2 regions of the Cutibacterium sp. KB22876 genome follow, and region 2 is predicted to be linked to the other one. Evidence: riboswitches for the same ligand, from Rfam matches in the RefSeq annotation. Region 2 holds a riboswitch; the other holds the start of a gene.
The links. Region 2 has a riboswitch for thiamine pyrophosphate ahead of AC6I1W_RS03485 (ECF transporter S component). Riboswitches for the same ligand answer to the same signal wherever they lie in the genome.

Region 1: it holds a riboswitch for thiamine pyrophosphate, as region 2 does, so the genes downstream of both, thiM (hydroxyethylthiazole kinase) here and AC6I1W_RS03485 (ECF transporter S component) in region 2, are expected to answer to the same signal.

The regions. Positions count from the first base shown of each region.
Region 1 is NZ_AP040858.1:1,565,541-1,574,143, reverse strand. It holds gene AC6I1W_RS07140 (NAD-dependent malic enzyme) at 1-1,052, opposite strand, end outside; gene AC6I1W_RS07135 (L-lactate dehydrogenase) at 1,095-2,063, opposite strand; gene thiE (thiamine phosphate synthase) at 2,162-2,809, opposite strand; gene thiM (hydroxyethylthiazole kinase) at 2,796-3,629, opposite strand; TPP riboswitch at 3,598-3,706, opposite strand; gene AC6I1W_RS07120 (serine hydrolase domain-containing protein) at 3,817-5,184, shown strand; gene AC6I1W_RS07115 (MFS transporter) at 5,189-6,547, opposite strand; gene AC6I1W_RS07110 (sugar kinase) at 6,582-7,532, opposite strand; gene AC6I1W_RS07105 (L-ribulose-5-phosphate 4-epimerase) at 7,529-8,197, opposite strand; gene AC6I1W_RS07100 (L-ribulose-5-phosphate 3-epimerase) at 8,289-8,603, opposite strand, start outside.
Region 2 is NZ_AP040858.1:775,621-784,223, forward strand. It holds gene AC6I1W_RS03475 (NUDIX hydrolase) at 18-665, shown strand; gene hrpB (ATP-dependent helicase HrpB) at 647-3,157, shown strand; TPP riboswitch at 3,457-3,560, shown strand; gene AC6I1W_RS03485 (ECF transporter S component) at 3,596-4,219, shown strand; gene AC6I1W_RS03490 (ATP-binding cassette domain-containing protein) at 4,216-6,318, shown strand; gene AC6I1W_RS03495 (glycosyltransferase family 4 protein) at 6,378-7,553, opposite strand; gene AC6I1W_RS03500 (dihydroorotate dehydrogenase-like protein) at 7,883-8,603, opposite strand, start outside.

The DNA of each region.
Region 1 (8,603 bases), 790 kb from region 2:
CCGTCCCGCAGCAGACCCCGGGATCCCAATCCCCAGAAGTGGGAACGCGCAGTTTCCTCGTCCAGGCCCTGGCTGACCATGAGCTGTACCAGGAGATTCGCGATGCCGGTGCCAGCTGAACCAGCGCCGTGAATGACGATACGGTGCTTGCTCAGCGGGGTGCCGGACGCCTTGACGGCACTCAACACGGCGGCGACGACCACGGCCGCGGTGCCCTGGATGTCGTCGTTGAAGGTGCAGTAGTCGTCCCGGTACTTGTTGAGGATTCGGGTGGCGTTACCGGCCGCGAAGTCCTCCCAGTGCAGCAGGGCGTGCGGGAACATCCGGTGGGCCGTCTCGACGTACTGTTGGACGAAGGCGTCATAGCGTTCTCCGCGCACACGAGGGTGACGCACACCGAGGTAGCCGTCGTCATTGAGGCGTTCCATGTTGTCGGTGCCGACGTCGAGGATGACGGGTAGGACACGGTGCGGGTGGATTCCGGCTGCCGCGGTGTACACCGCCAGTTTCCCGACGGTGATCGCCACGCCACCGACACCCTGGTCACCGATGCCAAGGATGCCCTCTGCATCGGTGGCCACGATGAGGTCGACATCGTCAGGGCCATGGCCCAACTGCCCCAGGGCCTGCTCCATGTCCTCCGGGTCGTCAATGGACAGGTAAATACCGCGCGGACGGTCGTACCAGTGGTTGTATTCCTCAATCGCCTTGCCGATCGTCGGGGTGTAGACGATGGGCAGCATCTCCTCGATGTGCTCGGCGATGAGGCGGAAGTACAGCACCTCATTACGGTCGTGCATGTGGTTGAGGTACAGGTACTTCGCCAGGTCGTCCGGCTGCGCCGAGTACTGGGCGTAAACCCGCTTGAGCTGGTCGGTGATCGTCATGACTCCCGACGGCAACAGGCCCGTGAGACCAAGGGTCTTGCGCTCCTCGAGGGTGAAAGCCGTGCCTCGGTTGGCCAGGGGGTTCGTCAACACCTCCTGGCCGCGAGCCGCAATCTTGAGAAGTTCTCCGTCACTGTCCTGTGCATACTGAAAAGGAACTGACATACCCCCTAGCCTAGAAGGTCGTCAGCACAAATGTTCAGCAGGTCACGAGATGGATGACAAAGTGTCACGCAAGCGTTCCGCGGAAGCCTCAAGGGAGGCAATTTCCGCTGCGCTCATGGAGACCGGGACCACTCCTTCGATGCCGTCACGCGAGACGATGCACGGCATGGACAGGGCTACCCCGGAGACTCCGTGGACATCCTCGATGACGCTGGACAGCGGCAGGACGGAACGGCCCGGACGCAGCAGGGACTCGGCAAGACGAGCACCCGTCAGACCGATGGCGTAGTTCGTCGCACCCTTGCCCTCGATGATCTTGTACGCGGCGAAGGCGGCCTCGTGAGCCAGATCAGCGAGCACGTCCTCGGTGAAGACGCGCTCACCCTCGACTGTCCAGTCGTGGATCGGCACACCGGAGATGTTGGCGGTCGACCACAGCGGGAACTCCGAGTCGCCGTGCTCGCCGACGATGGTCACGTGTACATGGCGCTGCTCGACGTTGGCCCACTGACGGATGAGCCAGCGCAGCCGCGAGGTGTCGAGCATGGTACCGGTCGAGAAGACGCGGTTAGCCGGCAACCCGGTGGCCTGCTGGGCAACGACGGTCAGGACGTCACAGGGGTTGGTGACGAGCACGAACAGGGCGTTCGGGGACTGCTCGACCAGCTGCGGCATGAGGGAACGCAAAATATTGGCATTGACGCCGGCAAGGTCCAGACGGGTCTGGCCCGGCTTCTGACGGGCCCCGGCAGTGATGAAGACGACATCAGAGTCGGCAGTGTCGTGGACATCAGCGCCACCCATCACTGAGGCGGGGGTGAACTGAGTGCCATGGGCGAGGTCCGCTACCTCGGCCTCGACCTTGTCCTTGGCAATGTCGTAGAGGGCAACGAGGTCGGCCGATCCGCGGATGAGGCAGGCGTAGGCCAGCGAGGAACCAACCGAACCGGCCCCGACGACGGAGATCTTGGAGGCGCGACGAGTGACGTCAGAAGTGCTCATGGCGCTCATCTTAGGGTGCCCTCGTGCCTGATTATGTACCATGCGCACCAGGGCCGCTCATCTGAACAAGATGCCAGTCGCACTGGGCGGTTGTGCACGCCCTGACGTCACCTCCCCTTCGCGCGGCGCCACGCCTGTGCGAGTTCCCGAGCACTGGACTCGGGATCGGCGCTTCGACAAATTGCCGAGACTACGCTGAGGCCGTCGCAACCCAACCGGGCTACATCCTGAGCGTCAGAGGCAGCGACGCCGCCAATGATGCACACCGGCCACGGGCTGACGTCGACGACATCGCGTATCGCGGCTAAGCCGAGCTCGCCTGCCTCAGGTTTAGTCCCCGTGCCATGCAAAGCCCCAACACCCAAGTAATCGACGACGTCACGGCCATGAGACAGCGCAGCCTCCACATGGGCGGAGGTCTGCGCGGATAAGCCAATTAGCAGATCGTCCCCGAGAATCTCTCGAACTTGGGCGACCGGCATGTCGGACTGCCCGACATGGGCGCCGTCGGCTCCGATGTCGGCGACCAGATGCACCCGGTCGTCGATAATAAGGGGTACTCCACTGCACGCATCCTTCACCCGCCGTCCCAAGGTGACGAATTCGTCGTCGGGCAGATCGTGGTCGCGGAATTGGACCAGAGTCACCCCGCCGGCGATAGCACGCCGCACGGTCTCGACGACCCTGTCTGGGCCGCCACATTGGGCGGTGTCTGTGACGAGGTACACCGACAGATCGAAGTCAGGCCGTGACATCGCGAAGCCCTCCTCTCGCGCCAACTTCGTCGGGTGACACCAGGAACAGCTCGTCGATGAGAGCTTGAGCGAATCCGCCCGGGCCCACACTGCGATCTGCTGCTCGTTCGGCAGCTACGCACAGCATGGCGGTTGCGGATGTAGCGGCAATGAGGTGATCCTTCTGGACGCCTGCGAAGGCTGCTGTCAGAGCCCCTAGTGAGCATCCGACCCCGGTCACTCGCGCCATCCATTCATGCCCCGATGACACGGTTACGTGCCGGCGAGCGTCCACGATGTGATCGACGGGACCACTAATGGCGACCACGGTGCCGTATGTGCGCACGAGCTCAGCGGCGGATCCCAAGGCATCCTCGACGGTATCTCCAGCCTCCGGGCCTCGGGAAGACGCTCCCGTTCCAGCCAAGGTCAATACCTCGGAGGCATTCGCCCGGATGACGGCTGGAGCGCCGACGTGCAACGCGTCCAGCGCGACCTGGGTACGCCATGGCATCCCGACCCCCACCGGGTCGAGCACCCACGGCGTGTCACTACCTGCGGCGCCACGCGCGGCAACAACCATGGCCTCAGCGGTCTCCCGGTACGGGGTACCAATATTGACTAGCACGCCGTCAGCCACCGAGGCGAACCCTTCAGATTCTGAGGGGTTATCGACCATAGCGGGAACCGCCCCCGCAGCCAACAACACATTCGCGGTGAAATTGGCAACCACGATGTTCGTCAAGCACTGCACCAGCGGCTTGTCCCGACGCAGCCGCTCCACAGACTCCGACACCAGATTCGACAATTCAGTCATGCCAACCACTTCCTTCGCCAGCATTACCCGGACAGGTTCAGACGGTCGGTGCCATCACGACACCCTCTCAGCCCTTGTGGTGGGCTCCCGCGTTGTTGTGGTCCAATCTACTGCCACGATGCGCGCTGCCAACGCCGCACTCCTGTCTTCTAGGGCCAGCGGTGTCCGAATCCGCTCTACCAACCCACGTCTCAAGTGACACAATGCCGCCATGAATCCCCGTCTTAGCCCTGTCGCCGACGTTCTCAATGCTGCGTCGTCAGAAGCCGCCGGGAGTGGAACCTCGTTGTCCTGGGCAACCGTTGACGACAGTGAGGTGCGCTGTAACGACACCGACGATCGCGTCTACAGCATCGCGTCGATGTCGAAGTCGTTCACCGCTGCCAGCGTCCTTGGGATCTGTCACGGGCTGATCGACGTGGCTTCTCGACGGCCCGCTCTCGACGACACCCTCGGTAGTTGGATTCCGCAGCTTCAGGAGCCCATCGCCAGCGCGACGATCCGTGACGCGTTGTCCATGTCTACCGGTCTACCACCGGACGATCCGTGGGCCGACCGTCAGCAGGCCATGTCACGCGAGGAGTTCGAGGCGCTGTTGGGTAAACCCTTCATCACGAACTTCGCGCCGGGGACGGGGTACGCCTATTCCAACCTCGGTTACGCGATCCTGGGCCGCGTCGTCGAATTGGCGACCGAGCGGCCATTCATCGACGTCGTCGAGGAAGACGTCATCCGTCGGTTGGGGATGACCGAATCCTTCCTCGACGTCACGCAAGTACCCGAGGGAAAGCTCGCCCCAGGCCTCGGCAGAGATGGCAGCGTCCAGCCCTTGCTTGGCTCCGGAACCTTCTCCCCCATCGGCGGCCTCATCTGCACGGCCAAGGATGTCGGGATCTGGGTGAGCCATTTCATCACCGCGTGGACCAGCGAGGACGATGGTTGGGGCCAGGTCTTTCGCGACATGCAGCAAATGCAGCGGTATTTCACGACGTACGGCCCAGTCACCGAAGGGTACGGATATGGCCTGCACGTCGCTGTCACGGGGAAGGAACACATCGTCTACCACTGTGGCGGGTATCCAGGGTATGGATCGACGATGATGTGGCATCCGTCCTCCGGGGTCGGCGTCGTGGTGCTGGCGAATCGGACGTATCACCCGGCCATCCGCGTAACCTCCACGGCCCTCGACACCGTTGTTCCCGGGGTGGGTGACCTGCTGCTGCCCTCCGCGGCCAAGGATCGCAAGGCCTGTGATGCCGTCCATCCTTCGCCGATGAATCCCCAAGTCCGGCAGCATCTCGACGACGTCGAGAAGATCATTCGCAACTGGTCGGACGATCTGGTGGCTCAGGAGTGGTGCCCGACGATGGACATGGATCGTCCGTTGGATCAGCGCCGCAAGGATTTCGAGGACGTGGTCAAGGCCACCGGGGAATCCGCGGATGCCACGATCGACGTCGTCGAGATGACGCCGTATTGCTGGATCTGGCGTGTCGAGGGCCCCTTGGCTACCCGTCAGGTCACGGCTTCGGTTAACCCGTTGGGTCAGGTACAGGCCCTCGACGTCAGGATCGTTTGATAGGTCAGATCGTGTCGAGTGAGGTGCCGCGAGTTTCGCGGGCGAACATGTATGTCACACCGCCGATGACGAGCAGCACGGTGAACAGGATGAACGCCGGGAAGACCGCGTCCAAGGTGACATTCTGTTTGACCGCAGATCCGCCCACCATGAGTCCCATGAGCGCCGGACCGATGACCTTGGCAGTCGCACCGATGCCGTAACCGAGTCCGAGACCGGTGGAGCGAGCCTCATTGGGAAATTGCTCGGCGCCGAAGGCGTTCAGAATACCGAAGGCGCCGTCGCCGAAGGCCATCGCAACAAGGACGCCGGCAAAGAAGACCTGCCAGCCCCAACCCAGATGAGCCGAAAGCGCGATGATCAGAGTTCCGGCGGCACCTACCAGACCGAATGACAGCATCGTGATCCTCCGACCGATGCGGTCGGCCAGCCATGCTGACAGGAAGCGCCCGATGAGATCGGCCAGAGAGACGAACATAAACAGGATTCCAACTTGCTCTGCAGACTTGCCGAAGCCGGTCTTGAGGAGGGTCTGACCCCACGACTGAATCGTGAATGACCCCAGAATGAAGCAGAAGGACCCTAGGCTGACAATAAGGAGGCTCTTGCGGTACTTGCCGAAGACAAGTGAGTACGAAGCGTCTCGGACGTGCTCTACGGGCGGCAGATCTCCAATGTCGTCAGCCGGCATCTCCAACGCCCACGCCAAAGCCTCACGAGCTTCATTTTCCCGTCCATGACTCTGTAAGAATCTTGGCGACTCGGGGACAAAGCGAATCCACACAAGCAGGAAGACGGGAATCGCACCCAGTGCGATGAGGGCACGCCAATTATCACCCAAGACATTTTGCGCGAGTGACCCCAGAAATAGACCGAGTGGTATGAATACCGACGCCAATCCAGCAAGAAGTCCACGCTGTTTAGCTGGCACAAACTCTTGAACATACGGAATCGAGGTGGTATTGAGGCCGCCAACACCGATCCCCACACCAATACGCAATATGGCAAGCATAACCCAGCCGTGATCTGGGGTGAACACTGATAGGACGGTGAATGCAACGAACATGAGGACGCACCAGAAAAATGACGAACGGCGTCCGATTTTGTCTGCCAGACGTCCCCACATAATGGCACCGATGACCGTACCCAAGCCAGAACAGGCGAGGATGACGCCCGCCTCAGCGCCGGTCAGGTTCCATGGCTTAGTGAGGACGGATACAACGAAACCAATGAGGAAGATGTCAAAGAACTCGGAAATATTTCCGATGATAGCAAGGGCGACAAGGTTCTTCTGATTGCGCGTCAAAGGGCGCGAATCTATAAGATCTAATGCTGATTTCTTGGATGTTGTAGAAGTGGACATGTAATTATATCTCCTACCCGCGCCGCGGCTATTATCAACGCAGAATGTCTGTGTTCGAAGGAATATTGAGCTCACTGGGACTCACACGAGTAAGGTCTCCATAATGAGTCAGGGCGTAAGCAGATGTCCGCTGCCCGTAATAGATTCCCTGGACCACGTCACCTGCAAGATACCCGTGCAATGTTCCTGCAACGAAGGAGTCTCCTGCACCTGGACGGTCGACGACAGGAACCTGAACCACTGGGAAGGTGCGGTCGCCGCGCTCGTCGTCGGATAGATAGACACCATTGATCTGGTCAGTGGACACGACCGTCGGAGCTCCGAACAATTCGCGCAGATCGTGGCATGCCTGTTCTCCGTCAGATTCTATTCCAAATACCGCCCTGCCATCACGCACTGAACAAAAGACAATATCCGATATGCGAGCAATGGGCTCGAGCACCTCTCGAGCTCGCCTCGGCTCCCACAGCAGGGAACGATAATTGACGTCAAGTGCGACGGCTATTCCACGACGGTGAGCCTCCTCGACAAAATGGCTCACCACAACAGCCGTGTTCTCGGTCAGAGCAGCTGTGATGCCAGTCACGAAAACCAATTTCGTGTCGAGCATGGCCTCCCAATCGAGATCCTCGACACGGACGTCACGAAAAGGGGTGTGCTCGCGATCGTAAAGTACACGTGCTGGCATCGGGTACTCACCAGGCTCCATGAAGTACAGGGCGACGCGTCCCTCAGGCTTGATACAGATGTGGGAGACATCGACACCGACACTACGAAACTCGTTAACAACCCGGTCGGTGAGATCGCCCTGTGGCATAACAGATGTCCAGCAGGTGTCGCGACCGACCTGGGACAACAAGCCTGCGACGTTGGCTTCGGAGCAGGCAGCAGTGGCCCGTAGCTGCTGGGCATTAACGAGACGCTCGCCCTTGTAGCAGGTGAGCCGGATCTGTCCCTCACCGATAGTTGAGATGTCGTAAGTCATGACGTCACTCCCTGGGACGCAGCTGGGGTGCCGTAGCGGTTGGTGTATCGGTCGTGGTTGGAGTCGATCTCCGACTGCGGGAGCGGGGAGATCTCGCCGATGAGCTTGGCAAAGGTCAAGGTCCTGGCGACGTCCTCGACCATAACGGCTGCCTTGACAGCCTTCTCAATGGAAGTGCCGACAGTGAAGACACCGTGTTTCTTGAGTAGTACGGCTGGGGACTCATCGATGAACCGTACAACTTGCTCACCTATCTGCTCAGTGCCAATCTGGGCGTAATCTCCGCACGGGACTCGTCCACCGAACTCATCAGCGACGGCGGTCATGGCGCAGGGTATGTCCTGGCCCGTGGCAGCCCAGGCGGTGGCGAAAGTGGAGTGAGTGTGGATGATGCTGCGGATGTCGTCATGGCGACGATAGACGTACAGGTGCGAAGCGGTGTCCGAAGATGGTCCACGATCTCCTTCGACAACCTTTCCGTCAAGGTCGACGACAACCATGTCGTCAGGGGTCATCTCGTCGTATAGCATCCCGGAAGGCTTGATGATCACCAAGCCGGTCCCGGGGTCCCGGGCAGACAAATTGCCCGAGGTCCAGGTCACCAGGCCGTGTCGGGGCAGGTCGAGATTGCCTTCGCAAACGTCTTTCTTGAGCTCTTCGAGCATCGAACGTTCTCCTTTGAACAGCGGTATAGAAATTTTTTGGAGGTTTGGTGTCGGTCGGCCCGAGATTCAGGCTGGGCCGACCGATCTCGAATCAAGCGAGGGTCCTACGAACCGGGATTCCGGCGGTTCGAAGGCGTTCCTCGATGAACTCACGCGCCGACACACTGCGATCACTGGAATCGGGGGCATCGTCGTTCCACATCTCGATCATCATTCGGCCGCGCCAACCCTGCTTGGCAAGGATGGCGAAGGCATCGTCCCAGTCGACGGTCCCCTCTCCCATCGGTACCCGCCGAGGCTCGCCGGGCCGGACATCCTTCACGTGGATCGCAACCATGTGGCCGCGCCCAGCCTCGAGTTCGATCGTGGCATCGAGCTGCTGCTCGGCAATGTTTCCGATGTCGGG
Region 2 (8,603 bases):
CGTGACAGGCTTGGACCATGCCACATCTCCACACCCAGCCACATGGACACGACGTCACGATCAGCGCGTGGATCCTGAGAAGGTTTCCATCCGACAGCCCACGTGGCTGGCAGTGGAAGGCCCTCGTGCACAAGCACCGCAAGATGAATTTGTGGATTCAACCGGGCGGACACGTCGAGCACACCGAGAACCCCTGGCAGGCCCTTGCTCACGAGCTCCACGAGGAAGCTGGCTACCACATTGACCAGTTGAGCGTCCTACAGCCATGGAATCGGGTTCCTGACGGGGTTCATGACCTCATGCACCCGACGCCGGTGCTTCTCAACACCCACAGCCCCTACCCAGGGCACTTCCACTCCGACATCGTCATGGCGATGGTTGCTGATGGTGATCCGGCGGAGAAACCGCGTCCTGGCGAGTCTCTGGAGCTTCAGTGGGTCAGCCCTGACGAGTTCGCCGCGCTCCCGGGGGCCGAGCCCGATGCCGTCATGATCATGACGATGATCGTCGAGCGGGTGGCCGATTCCTGGATTCCTATCCGGGCGACGGACTGGTCGCTGGAAGATGCCCCCACGGAGGCAATGACGAACCGCACGGTCGCCGAGGCCACTGCTCCTGATCCCCTGGACGAGAGGGAGACCCAGGGGTGGGGGACGGCCCAGTGACGCGGAGTCTCGACCTCGACGCAATAGGCTCCGGGCATCCGGTTGCCGATCATTGCGACGAGATCACCACAGCCCTGGATGTTGGGAGGGCGGTCATCGTCGCCCCACCGGGCACCGGCAAGACGACCTTCGTCCCGCCGCTGGTCGCATCGCGGTGTTCGGGTCGGGTCATCGTCACCCAGCCACGACGGGTGGCAGCCAGAGCCGCCGCACGCCGACTTTCCACACTCACCCGGACCCGCCCCGGCGAGTTCGCCTCCCACGCCGTGCGCGGGGAGTCGACGACAACCCGCGACACCAGGGTTGAGTTCGTGACGACCGGGATTCTCCTTCGCCGCCTGATGCGCGATCCTGACCTGACAGGGGTTGATGCCGTCGTCCTCGACGAGGTCCATGAGCGTCATCTCGATGCCGACCTAGCCGTCGCGATGGTGTGCGAGGTGGCCCAGCTGCGCGAGGACCTCACGGTGGTGGCGATGTCGGCCACCGTCGACAGCTCCGGGTGGGCGAGCCTCCTCGGTACGGACGAGCCGGTACCGGTCGTCGAGGTGTCATCGGCCCTGCATCAGCTCCAGATCGAGTGGGCCCCAGCCTCGGGATCCCCTGTGGATTCTCGGGGTGTGACTCCCGAGTTCCTCAGTCACCTTGGCAGTGTCACCGTCGAGGCCCTCGATCACCACCCAGATGGTTCGGCGCTGGTCTTCGTGCCGGGGGCGCGCGAGGTCGACCACGTCGTCGCGGATCTGCGCTCCCGGCTCGATGGCGTGGAAATCGTCGGGCTGTCAGGGTCGATGTCGGCGCGTGAGCAGGATCGTGCCTTGTCAGACCCAGGTGATGTGCGCCGTGTCATCGTCTCGACGGCGGTTGCGGAATCCTCCCTGACGGTGCCGGGGGTGAGGCTCGTCGTCGATTCGGGTCTGTCCCGGGAACCGCGCCTGGATCGTGATCGCGGCATGACGGGCCTGGTGACAGTCCGGGAATCTCGAGCCTCGGCAATTCAGCGTGCCGGACGTGCAGCTCGTCTCGGCCTTGGCGTCGCGGTGCGGAGCCTGCGGCCCCAGGACTGGTCTGGGATGGATGCTGACCCGGCCCCCGAGGTTGATCATGCCGACCTTGTGGCACCGCTGCTGGCGCTGGCCGTTTGGGGCTCTCCTCGTGGCGAAGGCATGGCCCTACCAACCCCATTGCCACAGGACCGGGTGGCCGAGGCCGAGGAGGAACTGCGTGACCTAGGTGCTGTTGACGCTGACGGTCGAGTCACCGACAGAGGGCGTCAGCTCGCGACGGTTCCGGTCGACCCGCGTCTAGCAAGGGCCCTGGTCGACGGCGCGCCGATTGTCGGGTCTCGTCGCTGCGCCGAGATCGTCGCCATGCTCGGCCTCGACGACGGACAGGTCGACCTCGTCGGGCAGTGGCGCCAGTTGCGGACTGGTCGTCACCCCGATGGGAGGGTGTGGCGTCGCGAGGCTGACCGGCTTTCGCGTCTCACTGACGATTTCCCCGACACCAACATCACCGACGATGATGCCGTCGCCACGGTCGTCTCCCTGGCTCGCCCAGGTTGGATCGCTCGCAGCCGTGGTGAGGGGTCATCGTCCTATCTGTTGGCTTGTGGCACTGGGGTTGAACTGCCCCGCAACTGCCCACCCGGGTTGCTCGGGCAGCCCTGGTTGGCCGTTGCCCGAACCTCTCGCGTCACGAGCGGCGCCCTCATCCGGGCAGCGGTCCCGCTGGCGGAATCGGCGGCTCTGGATGCCGGTGCGGCGATGCTCGCGACCGAGACCACGGTCACCTGGAATGGCGGCAAGGCTCGCGGTCGGCGCGTTTCGCGGCTTGGTGCCATCGAGTTGTCGTGCACCCCGGTCCGGCCAGGGCGTGATGAAGCCCGTCGAGCGGTGCTGGAAGAAGTGAGATCCCGCGGGCTCGAGGTTATAGGCCTGACGAAGAACGGTGAGTCCCTGAGGAGTCGGCTCGCCCTGGCCCACCGGGTACTCGGAGACCCCTGGCCTGACGTCAGTGATGAGGCTCTGCTCTCTCGCGCCGAGGAATGGCTCGACTTGGATGGCCTGGCCGCAGGGCAGGGGAGTGACGCCACCTCTGGCCTACGCAGGATGCTGGGGTGGCAGGAATCGGCACGTCTTGACGAGGCCCTCCCCGAGACGATCACGGTCCCCAGCGGGTCGCGAATCCGCGTTGACTACCCGGAACCCGGCAGTGACGCCGCTCCGGTGCTCGCGGTGAAGCTCCAGGAGTGTTTCGGGTGGACCGACGGCCCGATGATCTGTGACGGCCGCGTGAAGGTGGTGCTCCATCTGTTGTCCCCAGCCCGACGTCCGTTGGCCGTCACAGACGATCTCGCCAGTTTCTGGGCCAACGTCTACCCCTCAGTGCGAGCGGAGAATCGTGGACGTTATTCCAAACATCCCTGGCCCGAGGACCCACTGACGGCCATGCCCACGAAGCGCACGAATCGGGCGTTGGGGCATAGCTGACGGCGGGCCAAGTCCAGCACCCACGCTGAGTCCGGGAGTTGAGGACTTGTTTCCAAGCAACGTGTCCCTTCCCGTCCCGGTCTACCCGCAACCTTGTGGAGATCGGGGTTCTGATGGCGAAAGCTGCTACGGGAGATGGCACGACGGGGGTCCATGACCCCGATTTCCACCAGGAGGCGGAATACCCGACATCGTCGAGGTCCGGGTGACGGGCCCCGCCCGACGATTTCCGAGCCCTGCGCAAGGATCGCCGAACCCGTTGTGGGTGGAGACTTCCCGCCAACCGCGACTACGATGGCTCTCAACGACAGGGGAGCATCGTCGGATGCTGAGAGTGGGCACCGCCCAGACCCTCGAACCTGAACCGGTTAGGACCGGCGTAGGGAGTCGGGCTCTTCGCGCATGTGCGCCCCCTTCCGAAGGGACGGAAGGATTTCCATGACCAACGACAAACCTGCCATGCGGTACCGCACCATTGACATCGTCACCCCAGTGATGATCGCGGTGGCCTTCGGTGTCATCTTCCTCGGTTACGGCGCTCTCTACAGCCTCCTCAAGCCGGTGTCCTCGGTGTATGTGCCAGCCGAGGGCATTCTCACCGGCATCTGGTTCCTACCCGCCCTCATCGCCGGCCTCGTCGTCCGCAAACCGGGCGCTGCCCTTCTCGCAGAGATTCTTGCTGCATGTATCGAGGCGGCTCTGGGAGGCCCATGGGGTCCAGGCACCATCATCTCCGGAGTCATCCAGGCTCTGCCGATGGAGCTGTGTCTGCTCATCGTCGCCTATCGCAAGGCTGGACCGAAGCTCGCCATGGTCGCCGGAGCTCTCACCGGTATCGCTGAGGGTATCTACGAACGTATTTCCTATTACCCGATGTTCCGTTTCGGGGACACCGTCGTTTACCTCATCCTCATGGTCGTCTCCGGAGCCCTGCTCGGCGGTCTGCTGGCGTGGGGTATCGTCCGCGGCCTGGCGGCCGCTGGTGCCCTCAACCCCTTCGCGGTTTCTCGTGAACTGCGTGGCGGAAAGCGGAGTACGGCGTCGGCGCGGAATCTGTCATGACTGACGTCTTGGCCTGTAATGACCAGGCTGACGACGTTTCCGCTCGTCGGGCGGTGCCTGTGGATGTCGAGGGGTTGACTGTCGGCGTCCCGGGCCGCGACGCCCCCATCCTCGGGCCCATCGACCTCCACCTGCCTGCTGGCGCAAGGGTGCTTGTCACAGGGCCTTCGGGCGCTGGCAAAACGACCCTGCTGCACGCCGTCGGAGGGTTGCTGGAGGAGGAGAGTCACGATCTGACGGGCCAAGTGAGTACGTGGGGCAACGACAACGTCGGTCTGCTGCAGCAGGAGCCGATCCACTCCGTCGTTGCCGCGACCTGTGGACGTGACATCGCCTTTGGTCCGGAGAATCATCGCGTTCCCCGCGAGGAGATCTGGCCGATCGTCGAGGATTCCCGACGCCGTGCCCGGTTCACCATTCCCTGTGGCCACTCCACCACGAAGATGTCGGGCGGGCAGATGCAGCGTCTCGTCATCGCCGGAATCCTGGCCACCGACCCCGGGCTGCTCCTCCTCGACGAGCCGGTCTCGATGCTCGACGAGGAATCGGCCAGCGCGATTCGAGACGAGGTCGCCATGATGGCCCACGACCGGACGGTTTTCGTCGTCGACCACCATCCGGACCAGTGGCGTGGGATCCTCGACCAGGTTGTCGAGTTGACCGATCACGGCACCCTCAAACGGATCTGGGATTTCGAGGACTACCTCGACTCGCGCGAGCCCACCGAAGTGCCGTGGCACCCCGCTACTCCCGGCGAGGCAGTCGCTCGGGCCGTCGCTCTCGATGCTCACCGTCCGCAGTCTGACGACGTGCTGCTTCGTGGCGTCGAGATGTCGGCCCGACGCGGTTACGTCACGGTCCTGTCAGGGCCCAGCGGGGTCGGCAAGTCCACCCTGCTGAGGCTGCTGGCCGGGCTTGACGACCCTGCCGCCGGCGAGCTCGCCCTCCCCGAGCCCGGGCACACCGCCTGGGTGCCGCAGAACCCGGAGAACTACCTCGTCGCCCGCACAGCTGCTGACGAGCTCTTCGCCTCGCCGATGGTTCCTGAGAACGCTGATCTGCGCGACCTCGTCAGGACCTTCGGGCTCAAGCCGATCCTCGACTCCCACCCCATGACCTGTTCGGGCGGGGAGAAGAGGCGCCTTGCCATCGCGGCGGCACTCGCTCAGAAACCCGACCTGCTGCTCCTCGACGAGCCGACCGTCGGCCTCGACGACGACCGCGGTGCCAGTGTCCTGACGGCCATCCGCGCCGCGGCGGACTCCGGGGTTGCCGTCGTCGTCTCTTCCCACGACCCCCAGGTCATCGAGATGGCTGACGAGGTCGTTGACGTCGCCTCGTACCGCGATCCGGATCCTACCCCGGAAGAGAACCCCCAGGGGAAGCCGGCATTCCTGACGAAGATCAACCCTCTCGTCGTCCTCCTTATCGCCGTCGCAGGCATTGTCGGGTCCCTCTTCGTGCGATCTCCGCTCAGCGGCGCCATCGGGCTCATTCCGGCCGTCGCCATGGCTCCGATGTGTTCCCGCCGCGTCAAACCCTTGGCGGTTCGGACAGTTCCGGTCGTCATCGCCGCGGTGATGTTGGTCTGGACGACCCTGTTGCTCCACAGCGGGTTCACGAACCCAGCGGTGTGGAGCGAGGCGACCCGTCAGGGGCTGAGGATCCTCGTCTTCGTCCTGCCGGGCGCACTGGCCTCTGCCGCGGCCGATCCCACCCGCTTCGGCGACGCCCTGGCACAGCAGACCCACCTTCCGCAGCGCCCGGTGGTGGCGTCGGTGGCAGGTGTGATCCGGATGGGGCACCTGGGCGACCAGTGGCGCGTCCAGTCCGATGTGCGCCGCCTGCGCGGGATGGGGCCGGCGTACTCCCTGTCATCCCGGGTCAAGTACCTGTCCTCGATGACATTCGCGATGGTGCTGTACGCCATGAGGTCGTCGGAGGTGCTCAGCCGGGCCATGGACTCTCGCGGTTTCGCGACGGCGACTCGGCGTACCTACGCCGTCGAGTCGCGCTGGCGAACACGAGACCTGTGGGGAGTCGCGTTGGCCGTCCTCGTCATCGCTGTCCCTGCCATTGCAGCGGCACTGCTGGGGTGACGGACTCCAACGACGCAGAGCGGCTGGGGACTGCCCACCCCAGCCGCTCGTTTCCGACGTCAGCGGTACAGCGCCTTTTCCAGCACCGTCTCGAGCTTGTCGACCGATGCTTGTAGGGAGTACTTGTTCGTCATGAGCTCGCGGGCCCGCTCGTGCCAACGCTTCATGGTGGACTCGTCGGCGTCACGCACCCGCTCGATACCAGAGACGAGCTCGGTCGGATCGACGCAGGCGCCCACCTCGTCGTCACTGATGACGTCGCGGATCGGCACCTTGGCATTCGAGACGACGGCCAGCCCGGCTGCCATGTAGTCGTAGAGCTTGTTGGGGCTCATGCCCTTGTCGAAGACCGACTGCGGGGAGACGGTGTGCAAGCCGACGTCACAGGCCGAGAGGATGCGCACCAGCTCGGACTTGGGTACTTGGTCGTGGAACTTGACGTTCGTCAGTCCCAGCTTCTTCACCTCGTCGATGGCCCACTGCTTGCGAGCTCCAGCGCCGACGAGGAGGAAGTTGACGTCCGGGAGGCGACGGGCCGCGTCGACGATGAGGTCCAGCCCGACGTAGTTGGCATGGGTGCCGGAGAACACCGCGGTGAATCCCTCGATGCCGAACTCCTTGCGCAGGTCCTCGCGGGACTCGTTGACCTCGTACTCGGCCAGGTCGGCGCCATTGGGGACGACGGTGACCTTGTCGACGTTGATGCCGAGCTCGCGGAAGTGGTCCTCCCAGCCTTTCGTCACGACGACGATCTGGCGGGCACGGGCGTAGATGGTCTTTTCCAGCCCCTGGAGCACCTTGTGGAGGGCCGATCCCTCTTTGAGGGCGCCGCCGGAGACTAGCGACTCCGGCCACAGGTCGCGCACCTCGACGACGAAGGGCTTGCGACGCAGAGCGGCGACGACCATGCCAGCGGCCGGGGCCAAGATCTGGGGGGAGGAGGCGAAGATGACGTCGGCCGGGCGTACCAGAGTCCGGGCACCGGCACCGGCGGCGAAGGCGATCCAGCCGAGGACACGCTTGGCCCCGTTGCCCTTGTACTCCGGGATCGGGACGAGGGTGTAACGCGGGTCGTCGACGGTCATCCTCTCACCAGAGGTGTGGTTGATGTTGGCGGCGTAGAAGTGGGGCTGCCAGCCGCGCAACCGCGAGAACATGTCGAAGGTGCGGGTGATGCCACCCGACCCCGGTGGGAAGGCGTAGTGGTTGATCACGCTGACCTTGCGTTGGGGCATCGTTCCTCCTGGACGTCTCGTGCGGACAACCTTACCGGGCGTTCACCCACGTTCCCTGTCATGCTCGTTCCGCCCGTGACTGTTGTCGCCGGCCACGATCATGTCACGACGACATATGGCCTCGTCAGATGGGGTCTGACGGCAAAGTGGGTGACACCCGATGCCCCTGTGGTAATTGCGGTTGCGACCCGGGGGATTGCTATGTGAGGTGGCAGCTGGCCTTGTCATCACCCCGATCACCACACGAGTGCGGGGGCGACGACGAGGGATGGCACAGAATGAGGGGCCGGTGGACACCGCCACCGGCCCCTCAGCCGTGAATTCGCGAATCAGGATCCGTAGGTCGTCTTGGCCTTCTCAAGGGCCGCGACGTAACCGTTGCGCTCGTACTCGGCGGTCGAGGCGTCGGCCGGGATGGCGAGCGTGCCGCGCAGCTTGTCGAGGTCGAGCTCCTTGCGCTGCAGATAGGACTCAAGTCCCTTTTGCAGTTCGGCCGCATATCCGGCACCGTGGCGCACCAGCGCCGAAGTGGTCATGACGACGTCAGCGCCGGCAAGAAGGTACTTGACGACATCGTCGGCGGTCTCGACACCCGACGATGCAGCCAACGAGGCATTGATACGACCCGACAGGGCGGCGATCCACGTCAGCGGCAGGCGGGCGTCAGCCGGGGAGGACAGCCACACACCGGGCTCGACCTGCATCTTCTCGATGTTGATGTCGGGCTGCAGGAAGCGGTTGAACATCACCAAGGCGTCGGCCCCGGCGGCGTCCAGACGGGTGGTCATGTTGCCCAGGGCCGTGAAGAACGGCGAGAGTTTGACGGCCACCGGGACGGTCACGGCGTCCTTGACTGCCTGGACGATCTCGACGTGACGGTCTTCGACCTCCTCGGCGGACTGCTCGAGGTCACCGGGCACCATGTAGATGTTGCATTCGATGCCCGCGGCGCCGGCATCCTGCATCCGCTTTGCGGTGTCGACCCAACCACCGTTCGTCGCGCCGTTCAGCGAGGCGATGACGGGGATGTCGACGGCATTGGCGCTGGCC